DNA from 3 places in the Aeromonas crassostreae genome. Region 1 is predicted to be linked to each of the others. Evidence: predicted binding sites of a transcription regulator. Region 1 holds the regulator's gene; each other region holds the start of a gene.

Region 1 (5,948 bases):
CAGGAAGCGGGCATCGAACACGAAGTCGGCATCCTTGGGAATGCCGTACTTGAAGCCGAACGACTCGAACACCAGCACCAGCTCATTCTCCTTCTTGCCGAGCACCCGGGTCTTGATGAGCTCGCTGAGGTCATGAATGCTGAGGCTGGTGGTGTCGATACGCAGATCGGCGCTCGCCGAGATCGGCGCCAGCAGATGGGTCTCTTCGCGGATCGCCTCGTCCAGGGAGAGGCGCTTGCGAGAGAGGGGGTGCAGGCGACGGCTCTCGCCGTAACGTTTGAGCAGGGTGCTGTTCTCCGCATCGAAGAAGAAGCTGCTGTATTGCACCCGACCATCACCGCGCACCTGGGCCAGCAGGGTCTCCAGCCGCTCCGGATCACCGGGCAGGTTGCGCACGTCTATGCTGACCGCCAGCTTGTCGTACTGGCGCTCGACCGAGACGATCAGCTGAGGCAGCAGATTGACCGGCAGATTGTCGACACAGTAATACCCGAGATCTTCCAGTACCCGCAACGCAACGGTCTTGCCCGAACCGGAGCGGCCACTGACTACGATAAGCTGCATCTTGCAACCTCCACAGCGACGAGTTGATTAGCGAGGGCGACTGCCCATCAGGCGGAGATCATGATCTGGTAGAGATCATCATCGCTGGCAGCCTGGCGCAGCTGGCGGCAGACCGCCTTGTCACCCAATTTGGCGGCCATCAGGGAGAGGGTCTTGAGATGCTGCTTGCACTCACTCTCCGGCACCAACAAGGCAAAGAGCAGATCGACGGGCTGATTGTCGATGGAATCGAAGGGGATGGGCTCGGCAAAGGTCATCAGCACCGCCGTCGGCGGGAACTCGTCGCCGATGCGGCCATGGGGAATGGCAATGCCGGCACCTATGCCGGTGCTGCCCATCTTCTCGCGGGCAAGCAGACATTCGAACAGGGCCTGGCGCGGGGTACCCAGCCGCTCGGCGGCCAGCTCGCTGATGATTTCCAAGGCGCGTTTCTTGCTGGTACAAGGGACCGCACTTTTGGTGCAGTCCCGACTCAGTATGTGTTCAAGTTGCATGGTTATTTTTGATTTAACTTGTCTTTGTGCTTGATGATCTGTCGATCAAGTTTGTCGAGCAGGGTATCTATCGCGGCGTACATATCCGCGTGTTCCGAGTTGGCGAACACTTCGCCCCCGCTGACGTGTAGCTTGGCTTCGGCAATCTGGTTCAGTTTTTCTACGCTCAACACCACATGAACATTGTTGATGTGGTCAAAGTGACGCTCGAGTTTGGCAAACTTGTTATTCACATAATCACGCAGCGCTTCGGTGATCTCTACGTGGTGTCCGGTCAAGTTAATTTGCATAACGTCTTCCTTCTGTGTTGCCTAAACCAGGCGTTTGCGCTGATTGGACGGTGGTATCAACAAGGATTCACGGTATTTGGCGATCGTGCGTCGAGCCACCATAATACCCTGTTCGGCCAGCAAATCCGCGATCTTGCTATCACTTAGCGGTTTCGCCGGGTTCTCCGCCGTCACCAGCTTCTTGATCAGGGCACGAATTGCGGTCGATGAGCACTCACCTCCTCCTTCTGTGTTGACGTGACTGGAGAAAAAGAACTTCAGCTCGAAGATGCCACGGTGGGTATGCATGTACTTCTGGGTCGTGACCCGGGAGATGGTCGATTCATGCATCTCCACCGCCTCGGCGATGTCGTTGAGTACCATGGGTTTCATGGCCTCCTCACCGTATTCAAAGAACCCCTGCTGCTGCTCGACGATGCAGTTGGCCACCTTGAGCAGGGTCTCATTGCGGCTCTCCAGACTCTTGATGAACCACTTGGCATCTTGCAGATGGGAGCGAATGAACTGGGTGTCCTGGCTGGTGCGCGCCTGGCGAGCCATGGCGGCATAGGTTTCGTTGACGCGAATGCGGGGCGCCGAATCCGGGTTCAGCTCCACCACCCAGCGGTTCTGGCGCTTGACCACGGTGACATCCGGGATCACGTACTGGGAATCGCTCTGCACCACCCGGTTGCCGGGCCTGGGTTCGAGCTGCTGGATGAGATCGATGACCTCCTTGAGCTCCCCTTCCTTGAGCCGCGTCTTGCGCGCCAGGGTGCGATAGTCCCGATTGCCCAGCAAGTCCATGTGATCACGGACCACTTCACGCGCCTGGGTCAGCCAGGGTTGGCTCGGACTGAACTGACCCAGCTGGATCAGCAGGCACTCCTGTACCGAGCGGGCCGCGATGCCGACCGGATCGAAATGCTGTACCCGCTTGAGCACGGCCTCGATCTCATCGAGCTCCACCTCGACGTCGTCACTGCTCACCGCCTGCTGGATGTCTTCCAGGGTGCTGGTCAGGTAGCCGGACTCGTCGATGCCGTCGATGATGGCCAGGGCGATGGCGGCATCGAGATCGCTGAACGGGGTGAGCCGCATCTGCCACAGCAGATAATCCTGCAGGTTTTCCGTGGTCTCCCCCTGATAGACGCTATCTTCCCCCTCGAAGACGGGGCCGGCGCTCTGGCCGGTGCCGGCGGAGTAGACGTCATCCCAGCTGCTGTCGACCGGCAGCTCGTCAGGCAACTGCTCCTGAGCCATGGCCTCGCTGCTGTCGATCTGGCTCTCATCCTGCTTAATATCGGTATGAGTCTCCTGCTGCTCGACCTCTTCTTGCTCGAGCAGGGGGTTGCTATCGAGGGCTTGCTGGATCTCCTGCTGAAGTTCCAATGAAGAGAGCTGGAGCAGACGAATCGCTTGTTGTAACTGCGGCGTCATGGTCAATTGCTGACCGAGACGCAACTGGAGTGTCGGCTTCATCTACGTCGGGATATCCTTATTTCAGCGAGGCGATCATCAGGAAACGAAGGGCGATTTCCCCTTACTATAGACTGAATTGATCGCCCAAATAGACACGCTTGACCTGTTCGTCGGCCAGGATCTCGGCGGGGGTGCCTTCCGCTATCATCTTGCCGTGACTGACGATATAGGCCTTCTCGCACACATCCAGCGTCTCGCGCACGTTGTGGTCCGTGATGAGCACGCCCAGCCCCCGCTCCTTGAGATGCTGGATGATCTTCTTGATGTCGATGACAGAGATGGGATCGACCCCCGCAAACGGCTCGTCCAGCAGGATGAAGCGGGGTTCGGCCGCCAGGGCCCGGGCTATCTCGACCCGGCGGCGCTCGCCACCGGACAGGCTCTGGCCCAGGTTGTCCCGGATGTGGGTGATGCTGAACTCTTCCAGCAACTGCTCCACCTTGTCTTCCCGCTCTTCACGACTCAGCTCCTTGCGGGTCTGCATGACCCCCATCAGGTTGTCATAGACGGAGAGGCGGCGGAAGATGGAGGCTTCCTGGGGCAGATAGCCGATGCCATTGCGGGCACGTATGTGCATGGGTTGCAGGCTGATGTCCTGCTCGTCGATGGTGATCAGGCCCGCATCCCGCTGCACCAGGCCGACGATCATGTAAAAAGAGGTGGTCTTGCCGGCACCATTCGGGCCGAGCAGGCCCACGATCTGGCCGGTGCCCACTTCCAGGCTGACGTCACTGACCACCATCCGCTTCTTGTAGCTCTTCTGCAGCCCGGCTGCCTTCAACACTGCCATGGCTTATTTATCCTGCTTTTTGTCGGCGGGTTTGTCGAAATTCTCGACCTGATCGGGCAGGAACACCGTCTTGACGCGATTGGTTTCACCCTTGCTCTCGGCGATCATCTTCTGTTTGACGATGTCATAGCGGATCAGATCGCCGTTCACCTGGCTGTCTTCCTGCTTGAGCTCGCCGTTGCCCGTGATGGTCACCAGACGATTCTTCAGCTCGTAGCGAATGCTGTCGCCATGGGCATTGACCGGCTTGCCGTTGTCCAGGATCTGGAAGAAGGTGGCGGGTTTGCCATAGGCGGTCATCACCTCGGCGCCCTTCTCGCCCGAGCGGATCACCACCACCTTGTCGGCCTTAATCTTGATGGTGCCCTGGGTGATGATGACATCCTCGCTGAAGGTGACACGGTTATCCTGCATCTCGGCTATCTGTTTGACGGCGTCCACATACACCTTCTCGGCGAAGTCGGACTCCTTGGCGCTGACGCCCCCGCACAGCAGCAGGGCAAGCAGAGCCAGATTAACGTTTCTCATTGAAATAGATGGCATGGCCTTGGTCCAGTAATTCGAAATATTTGCGATCCAGATGCCCCTTCAGGCCAAGGCCCTCGGTCTGGAACTCTTTGGCGACGATGGCGACCTGACGATTACTTCTCACATCCTGGGTCACCAAGTCCAGCTCCAGGTAGGGAGTGTCCAGGGTGGAGATGAAGGAGGTGGGCAAGAGGCCATCGAGATGGACCTGGTCCCTCAGGATCACGTTGTCGTCGGTGTTGAGCACCCCCGTCTCGGCGGTCACCTTCCATTCGGCATCCCCCTTGTCATCGAACAGATAGACGACGGGCTTGTCAAAAGTGGCCTGCTCGAGCAGCTGAAAATACTCGGCATAGACGGACTCCAGTCGCTCGCTGCGCTTGCCCGTCTCGTCGAAGCGGGTGGTCACCAGATCCTTGGCGATGAAGTCCGGCTGATAATGTTCCGTCTTGGGCGCGGCCGGCGGCGCCAAGGTCACATCCCCCAGTTGCCAGATGGTCAGGGCCACGATGAAGAGGGCGGCGAACAGCAGGGTCTGGCGACTGATCATGCCGATACCTCGGCCAGCTCATCGGCATGCCCCTGGGCCTGCAAGATGAGATCGCACAGCTCGCGCACCGCGCCCATGCCCCCACCCAGCCGGGTCACCAGATCGGCGCGGGCCACGACCAGCGGATGGGCATCGGCGACCGCCACCCCCAGGCCACAGGCCTGCATCACCGGCAAATCTATGGTGTCATCCCCCATGTAGGCCGCCTGGCTGGCGTCCAGTCCCAGTTGCTGCAGCAGGGCCTCGAAATGGGGCAGCTTCTGATCCGCCCCCTGGACCACATGCTTCACCCCCAGGCTCGCCATCCGGTTGCTGACGATGCGCGAGTTGCGCCCCGTGATGATGGCGATCTCGATGCCCGCCCTCATCAGCGCCTTCATGCCGGCGCCATCCCGGGTGCAGAAGGTCTTGAACTCCTCCCCCTCGTTGCCCATGTAGATGAGGCCGTTGGAGAGCACGCCATCCACGTCACACACCAACAGGCGGATACGCGCCGCCTTGTCGTATTGGCTGGCGGTGACCGGACCGTAGGGCGTCGCCATCTGTTGCATCAAATCACTCCCGCCTTGAGCAGATCGTGCATGTTGAAGGCACCCAGGGGACGTTTGTCACCATCGACCACCAACAAGCCATTGATTTTCTTGGTTTCCATCAGTTTTACCGCCTCGGCGGCCATCATCTCCGGCCTTACGGTAACACAGTTGACCGTCATCACCTGCGCGATAGGCGTGCTGTGCACATCGACCCGCAGATCCAGGATGCGACGCAGGTCGCCATCGGTAAACAGACCCGCCAGCAGACCGTCGCCATCGACCACGGCCGTCATGCCGAGCCCCTTGCGGCTCACTTCCAGCAGGGCCTGGCTGATGGTGGCATCTATCCCCACCCGGGGCAACAGGTCGCCGCCGTGCATCAGGTCGCCGACTCGCAGCAGCAGACGCTTGCCCAGCGACCCGCCGGGGTGGGAGAGCGCGAAGTCATCGGCGGTGAAGCCGCGAGCCTCGAGCAGGGCGACGGCCAGGGCATCCCCCATCACCAGGGTGGCCGTGGTGCTGGAGGTCGGCGCCAGCCCCAGGGGACAGGCTTCCTGCTCGACCCGGACGCAGAGGTGTACGTTGGCCTCCTTGGCCATGGTCGAGGCCGGATTGCCGGTCATGCAGATAAGCGGGATGCCGCGGCGCTTGAGCACCGGCAGCAGGGCCAGGATCTCGTCGCTCTCCCCCGAGTTGGAGATGGCGATGATGAGATCCCCCCCCGAGATCATTCCCAGA
Region 2 (5,948 bases), on a different contig from region 1:
CGCCCGCATCCCGGTCGGCGCGGCCCGGTTCGACGTCGGCAAGCGCTGCGGCGAACCCAGCCCGAGCCAGCAGGAGATCAACGCCCTGCTGCTTGCCCTGGCCCGCACCGGCAAGCGGGTGGTGCGGCTCAAGGGGGGGGATCCCCTCATCTTCGGCCGGGGGGGCGAGGAGGCCCTGCACCTGGCCCGCCATGGCTTCGAGGCGGAGCTGGTGCCCGGCATCACGGCCGCCCTGGGCTGCGCCGCCAGCAGCGCCATTCCCCTGACCCAGCGCGGGCTGGCCCGCTCCGTGACCCTGTTGACCGGTCACCTGCAGGGGGGAGAGCAGTTCGGGGGCTGGGGCGCCCTGGTGGCGGCCGGCCACACCCTGGTCTGCTACATGGGGCTGGAGCAGGCGGCCAGGATAGAGGCCGGCTTGAGGGGGGCGGGGGGCGCCGGGGGCCGGGCCGGGGGCCCGCGAGGGGGGGGGGGGGGGGCGGGGGCCGCCGGGGCCCGGCCGGGGGCCCTGATAGTGGCGGGGTGCAGCGAGCGGGAGCGGGTGGTGCGCTGCCGGCTCGACGGCCTGAGCCGGGCGGCGCAGGCCCTGGCGGGGGAGACCCCTGTGCTGATCATCCTGGGCCAGGTGGTGGCGCTGCGCGATGAACTCAAGGGACTGCTCGGCGCCCTGGAGAGCCGGGTCGCCTGATAGCTTTCCGGGCTCGGCGATGGCATGGAGGGGGCAGCCTGGGCTGCCCCCTTTTACGTCGTTCTGGGGCGGGAGCAACAGAGGGCGTCCGGGTCTACCCCTTCTACCTAGAGATGGATAAATAGGGGGTAGATTCAAACACTTGGCCTCCAAGTTGCGTCGGTTCCATCCTGTTCGACGGAATGAACTGACGAGAGGAAAGGGCATGTCACATCCAGTCGGTGGCCAGGAGCGCCGCCACTCCATCTTGCTGATCCATGCCGATGACAGGGTGCAGGCCAACCGGCTGGGGGCCCTGGTCAGCCATTATGGTCACAGTCCCCGCATCCTGGACGAGGCGGGTCTGCTGGCGGGCAAGTTGCAGGGGGATGGCCTCCTGATCAGCTGCCGCCGCTTCAGCGCCGAGATCCGGCTGGCCATGGCCCAGGGGCTGCATCTGCCGCGGGTGCTGTTTTGCGATCGGCTGACGGCGCAGCAGCAGGCGGATCTGCTGAACCAGGGCGCCCTCATGGTGCCCCACGGCTGCGGCGAGCGGGAACCGGTCGAGCAGTGGCTGCGACTGGCCCGGGCCCAGCTGGCCATGGTGCAGCAGCAACAGCAGGCCCAGGATGCCCTGCGGCTCAAGCTGGAGGAGAGGCGGCTGATCGAGCAGGCCAAGGGGCGCCTGATGCGCCACCAGGGGCTGGATGAGGAGGCCGCCTATCAGGCGATGCGCAGCGCGGCCATGGCCCAGAATCACAGCCTGGCCGAGCTGGCCCGCCGCCTGTTGCAGGCCCTGCCCGGCTAAGGGCCCAATCAGGAGGAAGGGCCCCTATCAGCAGGAGTTGGGTGGCCATTTTGGTGCAGTTGCGCCGCGCTGGCGCAGTCTGTGGGGGGTATGGGCCCTGACGGGGCCGCCGACAGGGGGTTTGCCAACCTGGCACGCATCCTGAATAACCTGAAGAGAAGAGCAATAACAGGCAGGCGCCGCCAGTGCGGCAAGCCGCCGGGCCCCCAGGGGCCGACCACCATCAACATTGGGCAATGTGGCCCCATCGACCAGACGGTCGATGGGGCTTTTTTTTTGGCTACACGGCGAAGGCGGGGCGCAACGGCGCGCTCCCTCCCGATCCGGACAAGGATGTAACGAGGTGAACATGACGCCGAAGATGATATGGAAAGGGGCGCTGCTGGCCATGCTGGCCATGCCGGCCCTGGCGGCCACGGAGCAGGGCGCGACCGGCCTTGGCCCCATAGGGGCGCCGGAGAAAGAAGAGCTCAGGCTGGGCTTCATCAAGCTGACCGACATGGCTCCCCTGGCGGTGGCCTATGAGCAGGGCTACTTCGAGGACGAGGGGCTCTACGTCACCCTGGAGGCCCAGGCCAACTGGAAGGTGCTGCTGGACAGAGTCATCGACGGAGAGCTGGACGGTGCCCAGATGCTGGCGGGCCAGCCCCTGGGGGCCCATGTGGGCATCGGCACCCGGGCCGAGCTGGTGACCGCCTTCTCCATGGATCTCAATGGCAACGGCATCACGGTCGCCAACGCCGTGTGGCAGGCCATGTTGCCGCACCTGCCCAAGCAGGCCGACGGCCAGGTGGCGCGTCCCGTCTCCGCCAGCAGCCTCAAGCCGGTGCTGGATCACTATCGCCAGGGGGGCAAGCCCTTCAACTTCGCCATGGTCTTCCCGGTCTCGACCCACAACTACGAGCTGCGCTACTGGCTGGCCGCCGGTGGCATACACCCTGGCTACTACGCCCCCCTCAAGGGGGATGACTCGGGCCAGCGCCAGGGGGAGGTGATGCTGTCGGTCACGCCGCCGCCCCAGATGCCCGCCACCCTGGAGGCGGGCACCATCATGGGCTACAGCGTGGGGGAGCCCTGGAACCAGCAGGCGATCGCCAAGGGGATAGGGGTGCCCGTCATCACGGACTACGAGATCTGGCGCAACAACCCGGAGAAGGTGTTCGGGGTCAGCAAGGGGTGGGCCGAGCGCCATCCCAACACCCATGCCCGCCTGGTCAAGGCCCTGATCCGTGCCGCCCACTGGCTCGACGCCAACGACAACGGCAACCGGCTGGCGGCCGCCAAGCTGCTGGCCCGCCCCGACTACGTGGGGGCCGACGAGCAGGTGATCGCCGCCTCCATGACCGGCACCTTCGAGTACAACAAGGGGGATGTGCGCAGCGTGCCCGACTTCAACGTCTTCTTCCGCCATCACGCCACCTACCCCTACTACTCGGACGCCATCTGGTTCCTGACCCAGATGCGGCGCTGGGGCCAGATCCCCGAGGCCAAGCCGGACGCCTGGTTCGAACAGGTGGCCAAGGCGGTCTATCGCCCCGAGGTCTACCGCCAGGCGGCCTTGGCCCTCATCGAGGAGGGCAGGCTCAAGGCAGGGGATTTCCCCGATTTTGCCAGCGAGAGCGGCTTTCGCGGCCCCCAGCAGGGCTTTATCGATGGCGTCGCCTATGACGGACGCCACCCCAACGACTATCTGAACCGTCTTGCCATCGGCCTCAAGGGCGATGAGCAGGTGCAATGAACCCGGGATAGGGAGAGGCAATGATGAAAACAACCGCGAGTGGGCGCCTGTTGGCGCCCTGCATGGGGATACTGCTGTTCCTGCTCTTCTGGCAACTGGGGGCGAGCCAGGTCAATACCAGCCTGGGCACCCTGCCGGGGCCGGGGGCCACCGCCAGCCAGCTGTGGCAACTGACCGAGGAGCACCTGGCCGAGCGGGAGCGCGAAGCCGCCTTCCTGGCGCGCCAGGAAGCGCGCAACGCCGAGCGGCTCGCCGCAGACCCGGAGGCCCGCGTCAAGGTGCGGGCCTACCCGGGGCGCGCCACCTTCTTCGATCAGATAGGCACCAGCCTGCTGACGGTGGCCGCCGGTTTTGGCCTGGCGACCCTGCTGGCCATCCCGATCGGGGTCCTGCTCGGTATGAACCAGGCCCTCTATCGCCTCGCCAACCCGGTGATCCAGCTGCTCAAGCCGGTCTCCCCCCTGGCCTGGCTGCCCCTGATCACCATGGTGGTGAGCGCCGTCTACGTGAGCCCGGACCCCTGGCTGGCGAAATCCTTCGTCAACTCGGCCCTGACCGTGACCCTCTGCTCCCTCTGGCCGACCCTGCTCAATACGGCGGTCGGGGTGAGCTCGGTGGACCCGGACTTGCGCAACGTGAGCCGGGTTCTGCGGCTGCCCTTCCTGACCCACATAGTGCGCATCGTGCTGCCAAGCGCCCTGCCCATGATCTTCACCGGCATGCGCCTCTCCCTGGGGGTGGCCTGGATGGTGCTGATCGCCGCCGAGATGCTGGCCCAGAACCCGGGGCTCGGCAAGTTCGTCTGGGACGAGTTCCAGAGCGGTAGCTCCGCCTCCCTGGCCCGGATCATGGTGGCCGTGGTGACCATAGGCCTCATCGGTTTTGCCCTGGATCGCCTCATGCTGGCACTGCAACAGTGGCTGTCCTGGGACAAGCGGCAGCAGCTACGTTAATCGCCCGGATGGGCAAGGAGTCGTGATGAAAACCTATCTGGATTTGAGTGACGTCGGCATGGCGTTCGACACGGAACAGGGGCGCTTCGAGGCGCTGGTGGGGGTGAACCTGAAGATAGACAAGGGGGAGTTCGTCTCCCTCATCGGCCACTCCGGCTGTGGCAAGAGCACTGTACTCAACCTGGTGGCCGGGCTGCTGGAGCCGAGCCAGGGGGGCATCATCCTCGATGGCCGCGAGGTGGACGGCCCGGGCCCGGAGCGGGCCATGGTGTTCCAGAACCATGCCCTGCTGCCCTGGCTCAGCGTCCACCAGAACGTCGAGCTGGCGGTCAAGCGCCGGGTGACGGGGCGCGAGGAGGTGGCCGAGCAGGTGGACTACTTCCTCTCCCTGGTGCAGATGGACCACGCCAGCCACAAGCTGCCCCACGAACTGTCGGGGGGCATGAAGCAGCGGGTCGGCATCGCCCGGGCGCTGTCGCTCTCCCCCAAGGTGCTGCTGATGGATGAGCCGTTTGGCGCCCTGGATGCCCTGACCCGGGCCCACCTGCAGGATGCCCTGATGGCCATCCAGGCCGAGCTTGGCAACACCGTCATCATGATCACCCACGACGTGGACGAGGCGGTGCTGCTCTCGGATCGCATCGTCATGATGACCAATGGCCCGGCGGCCACCATAGGGGAAGTCCTCGATGTCCGCCTGGCCAGGCCCAGGGACAGGGTGGCCCTGGCGGACGACCCCGCCTACCACAGGCTGCGCCAGCAGGTGCTGCATTTCCTCTACGAGAAGCAGCGCAAGGTGACCCCCCTCAAGGCGGCCGGTCAGGTGCGCAGCAAGCTGCGGGCCTGAGTCCCACCGAATTCAAGGAAGAGAGATATGGCGAACAAAGAGACACTACGGGTGGTCGGCAACGGTCAGGCCCATTTAGTTGAGAAGCAGCAACTGCTGGTGGTCGGCAACGGCATGGTGGGTCACCACTTTATCGAGCAGCTGGTGGCGGCGGGCGGTCTGGCGCACTTTGAGGTGACCGTGCTGGGGGCCGAGCCCGATCCGGCCTATGACAGGGTCCATCTGTCCGAGGTGTTTGGCGGCAAGGCGCCCCAGGCCCTGCGCCTGGCGGATCCCGCCTGGTATGAAGAGCACGGCATTGCGCTGCGGCTGGGGGCCGAGGTGGAGGCGCTGGACAGAGAGCGCCGCACCCTGACCCTGACCAGCGGTGAGCGCCTCGGCTACGACCGCCTGGTGCTGGCCACGGGATCCGTGCCCTTCGTGCCCCCCATCCCGGGCAACGAGCGGGCGGGCTGCTACGTCTACCGCACCCTGGGGGATCTGGATGCCATCCGCGACGCCTGCGCCCAGGCCCGCAGCGGCGTGGTGATAGGGGGCGGCCTGCTGGGACTGGAGGCGGCCAACGCCCTGCGCCTGCTCGGTCTCGAGACCCGGGTGGTGGAGTTTGCCCCGCGCCTGATGCCGGTGCAGCTCGACGAGAGCGGCGGCGCCCTGCTGCGGGAGAAGATTGGCGCCCTCGGCGTCGAGGCGCTGGTGGAGAAGGCCACGGAGTGCATCGAGGATGGCGAGCAGGCCCGCCATCGCCTGCGCTTCAAGGATGGCAGCCACCTGGAGACGGACGTGATCCTCTTCTCGGCGGGGATCCGCCCCGCCGATGCCCTGGCCCGCCAATCCGGGCTGAGCGTCGGCGAGCGCGGCGGCATCTGCATCGATGACGACTGCCAGAGCTCGGATCCCGCCATCCTGGCCATCGGCGAGTGCGCCCTCTGGCAGGGGCG
Region 3 (5,948 bases), on a different contig from region 1:
GGGCCAGGGTTCGGCCTCCAGCAGGCGGGGCACATGGCCGCTGCGGGTCATGGTGTGCCACTGATCTCGCAGCCGCCCCGAATTGAGCAGCAGGGGCGTCCCCTCCCCGCTCGCCAGGGGGGCCAGCTCGGGGTCCCGCTGGCTCAAAGGCAGCAGGCGAGCCTTGCCGTCGGCCGTGGCGAAGCGACCATCACCAAACAGGCGATCGCAGCCATAGGGGTGCGCCTCGTTGACCGGCCAGCGGATGGGGGCCAGATCCTCGAACTCGGCGGGGCTGAGGCGGGCCAGTCCCGAGATGTCAAACCGGCGCGTCCCCCGGTTCTCGAAGCCAGAGAGGGCGGCGTGCTCGCTGAAGATGGCGTGTTCGTCCGGGAAGGCGAACGCCTCCTCGAAGCCGAGCCGCCGACCCAGGCTGGCCAGGGCCCACCAGTCTGGCCGCGCCTCGCCGGGGGGCGCCAGGAAGGCGCGCTGACGGCTGATGCAGCGCTCCGAGTTGGTGACGGTGCCGCTCTTCTCGCCCCAGCCGAGGGCGGGCAGCAGCAGGCTGGCATGGCGGGCCGTGTCGGTCAGGGCGGTCAGATCCGAGACCACCAGAAACTCGCAGCGCGCCAGGGCCTCACGCACCCTGTCCCCGTCGGGCAGGGAGGCGGCCGGGTTGCTCCCCAGCACCCAGAGGGCGCGGATCTGCCCGCTATGCACCGCCTCGAACAGCTCGACCGCCTTCAGGCCCGGGCCCGTCACCATGCGCGGGCTGCCCCAGAAACGCCGCAGGCGATCGCGCTCGGCCTCGCCAAAGCCCATGTGGGCGGCCAGCTGGGTCGCCAGCCCCCCCACCTCGCGCCCGCCCATGGCATTGGGCTGGCCGGTGAGGGAGAAGGGAGAAGCCCCGGGTTTGCCGATCCGTCCGGTCAGCAGGTGGGCATTGATGATGGCATTGGCCTTGTCGCTCCCCTGGTTGGACTGGTTGATGCCCTGGCAGTAGAGGCTGAGGGTGCGGGGATGGCGGGCGAACAGGCGATAGAAGCCGAGCAGATCGGTCAGGGGCAGGTCGCAGCACAGGGCCACCGCCTCCGGCGTCCAGGCGGGATCGGCCAGGGTCTCGGTCAGCTGCGCCATGCCGCTGACGTGGGCAGCCACATACTCCTTGTCCCAGAGCCCCTGATCGACCAGGTAGCGGCACAGGCCGTTCCACAGCGCCACGTCGCTGCCCGGACGCAGGGGCAGGTGCAGATCGGCCTGCTCCGCCGTCATGGTGCGGCGGGGATCCATCACCACCAGCTTGAGATCGGGCCGGCGGCTGCGGGCCTGCTGGATGCGGCGAAACAGCACGGGGTGGGTCCAGGCCGTGTTGGCCCCCGTGATGATGATGAGATCCGCCAGCCCCAGATCCTCATAGCAGGCCGGCACCAGATCCTCGCCGAAGGCGCGCTGCTGGGCCACCACGGCCGACGACATGCAGAGCCGGGAGTTGGTATCCACGTTGGCGCTGCCCAGATAGCCCTTCATCAGCTTGTTGGCGACGTAATAGTCCTCCGTGGTGAGCTGGCCCGAGAGGTAGATACCGATGGCCTCGGGTCCGGACTCCGCCAGCACCTTGCCAAACCGCTCCGCCATCAGCTCGAGGGCCTGATCCCAGTCGATGCGCCGCCCCTGATGGCGGGGATAGAGCAGGCGCTCGGGGAAGGCCAGGCTCTCCAGCAGGCTGGCCCCCTTGACGCAGAGTGCGCCGCCATTGGCGGGATGGCTGTCGTCCCCGGCCAGCTGCCACTCCCCCGCCTGGCGCGTGATGCTGATGCCACAGCCGACGCCGCAGTATGCACATGTGGTCTTCATCCTTCCTCCTGCCTGCCGGCAATGAAAAAGGCGTCCGCCCCGGCAAAGGGGACGGACGCCTGTGTCCTGTCATCGATAATGGTGATCTGATTAAGGGCAATGCAAGTATCTTGCCAGCACGTCGAGGGCGCCGGGGCGGCCTCCGGGCCACTCCAGAGGGGGCAGGGGCGCCGCCCCCGCTCACCAATTCGGTGCAGCTGCCCCCAGCCAGGGCAAGGGAGGCGAGCACTCTCGCGAACACTATGGTGATCACTAGGGCGAGCACTAGGGGGCCGACCCCCTTATAATGGCGCCCCAACCAGGAGAGCGAGATGAACCAAGAGATCAGCAAACGCAGGGCCCCGTCGGCCGATGAGCCCCAGGGCGACTATGTCGGCATCGGCCTGGTCAACCCCAAGTCACCGACCAATGTGGGGGCCGTGCTGAGGGCGGCGGGCTGCTATGGCGCCGACGAGGTGTGCTACACCGGCAGCCGCTTCGAGCTGGCGCGCCGCTTCGCCACCGACACCAAGCAGATGGCGGAGAAGATCCCCCTGCTCGGGGTGGACGATCTGCTCGCCCTGGTGCCGCAGGGGGGAGAGCCCGTGCTGGTGGACCTCATCGAGGGAGCGACCCCGCTGCCTGACTTCGTCCACCCGGCCCGGGCCTTTTACATCTTCGGCCCCGAGGATGGCACCCTGGATCCGGCGCTGTTCGCCGGGGTCAAGCGGGTGGTCTATGTGCCGACCACTGGCTGCATGAATCTCGCCGCCAGCGTCAACGTCATCCTCTATGATCGCCTCGCCAAGGCTCATAGAGCAGGGGCCGCAGCGTCATGATCCGCAGGTGAACGCAAAGCTGAACAGGCGTGGCCAGCGTCAACGTCATTCATCAACAGGATGATCGCCTCGCCAAGGCTCATAGCGCAGGGGCAGCAGCGTCATGATCCGCAGGCGACAGCAGAGCTGAACAGGCGCGGCCAGCGTCAATGTCATTCATCAACAGGATGATCGCCTCGCCAAGGCCCATAGAGCAGGGGCAGCAGCGTCATGATCCACAGGCGACAGCAGAGCTGAACAGGCGCGGCCAGCGTCAACGTCATTCATCAACAGGATGATCGCCTCGCCAAGGCCCATAGCGCAGAGGCAGCAGCGTCATGATCCGCAGGCGACAGCAGAGCTGAACAGACGCCGCCTGCGTCAATGTCATTCATCAACAGGATGATCGCCTCGCCAAGGCCCATAGCGCAGAGGCAGCAGTGTCATGATCCGCTGGCAAAAGCAGAGCTGAACAGACGCCGCCAGCGTCAATGTCATTCATCAATATGATCGCCTCGCCAAGGCCCATAGAGCAGAGGCAGCAGCGTCATGATCCGCTGGCGACAGCAGAGCTGAACAGGCGCCGTCTGCGTCAATGTCATTCATCAACAGGATGATCGCCTCGCCAAGGCCCATAGAGCAGAGGCCGCAGCATCATGATCCGCTGGCGACAGCTGAGCTGAACAGGCGCGGCCAGCCCCCGCCTTCTGCGTGAGCGCAGGATCGCCAGTTATCGGGCAGACTCGCTCTCCCGCTTCTGCTTGAGGCTGCGCAGGAAGTCATGGTAGTGGTCGAGCAGCTTGTTCTCCCGGTAGAGGCGGGTCAGCTCGCCGCTGTTGATGAGGCGGGCCATGCCCAGATCCCACTGCTGCTGCAACCTGAGACCGGGCTCGTCCCTGGCGAAGATGGGATAGGTGGGCAGCCAGCGCAGGAATACCCGGCTCATGTTGGGCGGCAGTGACTCATCGGCATGGAGCACGCCGGCGCTCAGATAGTAGCGGTAACGCTCCTTCTGCAGCAGCGCCATGGCATCCTGATGGCTGTTGACCTCATACCAGTGCATGGAGACCCCGATATACTTGTCGAAGGCCCAGCCGCGCTGCCAGAGCACTCGCTGCTGGGCCAGGCTCTGCTCCCCCTGCCAACCTGCCTGCCACTTGTCGAGCATGAAGACGGTGACATCATCGGCGCCGTCCGGGTAGTGGGGCCAGCGCACGCCTTCCACCTCGTTGAGGTAGACCCCCATGGTCATCCCCTGCCCCCCCTTGCTCACCATGGCCAGCGCCCGTTTGTAGGGCATGATCTGGGGCTTGATCCGATAGCCGAGGGGCTGGTAGATGTGGCGCGCCAGATCCAGATAAAGGCCGCGCCCGTCCTGCTGGCAAAAACCCGGCCAGTCATCGCAATAGACCGGCAGCGTCTCTCCCCGCGCCGTCAGGGAGAACAGGCCGCAGCAGAGCAGCAGAGTCAACTTCATCATTCCCATTCCATTACCTCTGTTCTCTTTCTATGGCTCTGATTATGCGCCGATTTTCCATGTAATTTTCTGATCCTGGTCCACCAGGGCAGCCTTTTCATCAAATTTTCGAGTCCATCACAGGTTATTGCCCGGCAAGCTGGTATAAGGGTAGATAAGATTCATTGGTAACCCATTACCTCGCGTTACCCCTCCAGCCTGACCGCGAAAGGAGCCATTTATGTCTATCCGTACCCTGCTCTGCCCCGTCGATTTCTCCCAGATGTCCCAGCCGGTGCTGGACTATGCCGCCTTCATGGCCAAGAGCCACGACGCCAGCCTCAAGCTGGTCCATGTGGTCGACCAGCTGCACGGGTTTGACAGCTACAAGATCCTGCACATGACCGCCCTGGAGATCACCCATGAGATGGAGCGCCAGGCCAGGGAGCAGCTGCAACAGCTGATCGACACCCTGCCGATCCCTGCCGGCTTCACGGTGCGCTTCGGCCGCGCCGCCGACGAGATCGTCGCCCAGGCCAAGGAGGACAAGGTAGATCTGGTGGTGATGGGCAGCCATGGCCGCTCCGGCCTCAGCCACCTGCTGGTGGGCAGCGTCGCCGAATCCGTGGTGCGCCACGCCCCCTGTCCCGTGCTGATCGTGCGCTGACGCCCTGGCCTGAAACGAAAAAATGCCGACCCCGGGGTCGGCATTTTGCTGGGCGCAAGGGCTCAGGGACGGGAGAGATAGTCCGCCTGTCCCACCCACTTGTAGCTGGTCAGCTCGGTCAGCCCCATGGGGCCCCGGGCATGGAGCATCTGGGTGGAGACGGCCACCTCGGCCCCCAGGCCAAACTGGCCGCCATCGGTGAAGCGGGTCGAGGCGTTGACATAGACGGCCGCCGAGCCGGCGCCGTTGACGAAGCACTCGGCGTTGTAGAGATCATTGGTGAGGATGGCGTCCGAGTGGCTGGCATTGTGCTCGCGCATGTGGGCTAGCGCCTCGTGGACATCCGCCACTAGCTTGACTCCCAGAGTCAGGCCGAGCCATTCGGTGTCGAAATCCTCGGCCCCGGCCTCACGCAGCCCCTTGGCCCCCGTCAGATGGGCCAGGGCATTGCCATGGGCCACCAGGGTCACCCCTTGCTCGTTCATGCGCGCGACCAGCTGCGGCAGCAAGTCGGCGGCGATCCCCTCGTGGACCAGCAGGGTATCGAGGGCGTTGCAGGCGGAGGGGCGCTGCACCTTGGCGTTGTCGATGACGGTGAGGGAGCGGGCGAGATCCGCGCTCGCATCCACGAACACATGGCTGATGCCAAAGCCGCCGATGATGACGGGGATGGAGCTGTTCTCCTTGCACATCTTGTGCAGCCCGGCGCCGCCGCGGGGGATGATCATGTCCACGTAGCGATCCAGGCGCAGCAGCTCGCCCACCAGGGCCCGGTCCGGGTTGTCGATGTACTGCACCGCCGCGATGGGCAGGCCGGCGCTGGCCAGGGCAGCCTGGATCACCTTGACCAGCTCCAGGTTGGAGTGGAAGGTCTCGCGCCCGCCGCGCAAGATGCTGGCGTTGCCCGTCTTGAGGCAGAGGGTGGCGATGTCGATGGTGACATTGGGACGCGCCTCATAGATGACCCCTATCACCCCGATGGGAACCCGGCGCCGGGAGAGGCGCAGGCCGTTCTCCAGCACCCGGCTGTCGAGTTCGGCACCGACCGGATCGTCCAGGCTGACCACCTTGCGCACGTCCGCCACTATCCCGGCGAGCCGGGCGGGATTGAGCAGCAGGCGATCCAGCATGGCGTCGGACAGACCGGCCTCACGCCCCGCCGCTATGTCCTTGGCGTTGGCAGCCAGGATGGCGC

The links. Region 1 encodes sigma-54, which starts transcription at its own class of promoters, with help from an activator protein. Its sites were predicted from a motif close to TGGCACNGTTTTNGCTT; they were not measured.
Region 2: a site for sigma-54 is predicted at 1,603-1,619, ahead of ACW5W4_RS17345 (CmpA/NrtA family ABC transporter substrate-binding protein). Genes of this name have one in related genera too.
Region 3: a site for sigma-54 is predicted at 1,933-1,949, ahead of ACW5W4_RS17330 (nitrate reductase). Genes of this name have one in related genera too.

The regions. Positions count from the first base shown of each region.
Region 1 covers NZ_JBSTYM010000002.1:11,466-17,413, reverse strand. The annotation lists gene rapZ (RNase adapter RapZ) at 1-564, opposite strand, end outside; gene ptsN (PTS IIA-like nitrogen regulatory protein PtsN) at 612-1,058, opposite strand; gene hpf (ribosome hibernation promoting factor) at 1,061-1,348, opposite strand; gene ACW5W4_RS01665 (RNA polymerase factor sigma-54) at 1,370-2,809, opposite strand; gene lptB (LPS export ABC transporter ATP-binding protein) at 2,874-3,599, opposite strand; gene lptA (lipopolysaccharide transport periplasmic protein LptA) at 3,603-4,127, opposite strand; gene lptC (LPS export ABC transporter periplasmic protein LptC) at 4,114-4,674, opposite strand; gene kdsC (3-deoxy-manno-octulosonate-8-phosphatase KdsC) at 4,674-5,228, opposite strand; gene ACW5W4_RS01640 (KpsF/GutQ family sugar-phosphate isomerase) at 5,228-5,948, opposite strand, start outside.
Region 2 covers NZ_JBSTYM010000031.1:20,941-26,888, forward strand. The annotation lists gene cobA (uroporphyrinogen-III C-methyltransferase) at 1-685, shown strand, start outside; gene ACW5W4_RS17340 (ANTAR domain-containing response regulator) at 891-1,472, shown strand; gene ACW5W4_RS17345 (CmpA/NrtA family ABC transporter substrate-binding protein) at 1,822-3,210, shown strand; gene ACW5W4_RS17350 (ABC transporter permease) at 3,231-4,163, shown strand; gene ACW5W4_RS17355 (ABC transporter ATP-binding protein) at 4,189-5,010, shown strand; gene nirB (nitrite reductase large subunit NirB) at 5,038-5,948, shown strand, end outside.
Region 3 covers NZ_JBSTYM010000031.1:13,966-19,913, reverse strand. The annotation lists gene ACW5W4_RS17330 (nitrate reductase) at 1-1,833, opposite strand, end outside; gene ACW5W4_RS17325 (RNA methyltransferase) at 2,145-2,651, shown strand; gene ACW5W4_RS17320 (substrate-binding periplasmic protein) at 3,361-4,110, opposite strand; gene ACW5W4_RS17315 (universal stress protein) at 4,328-4,753, shown strand; gene ACW5W4_RS17310 (glutamate-5-semialdehyde dehydrogenase) at 4,816-5,948, opposite strand, start outside.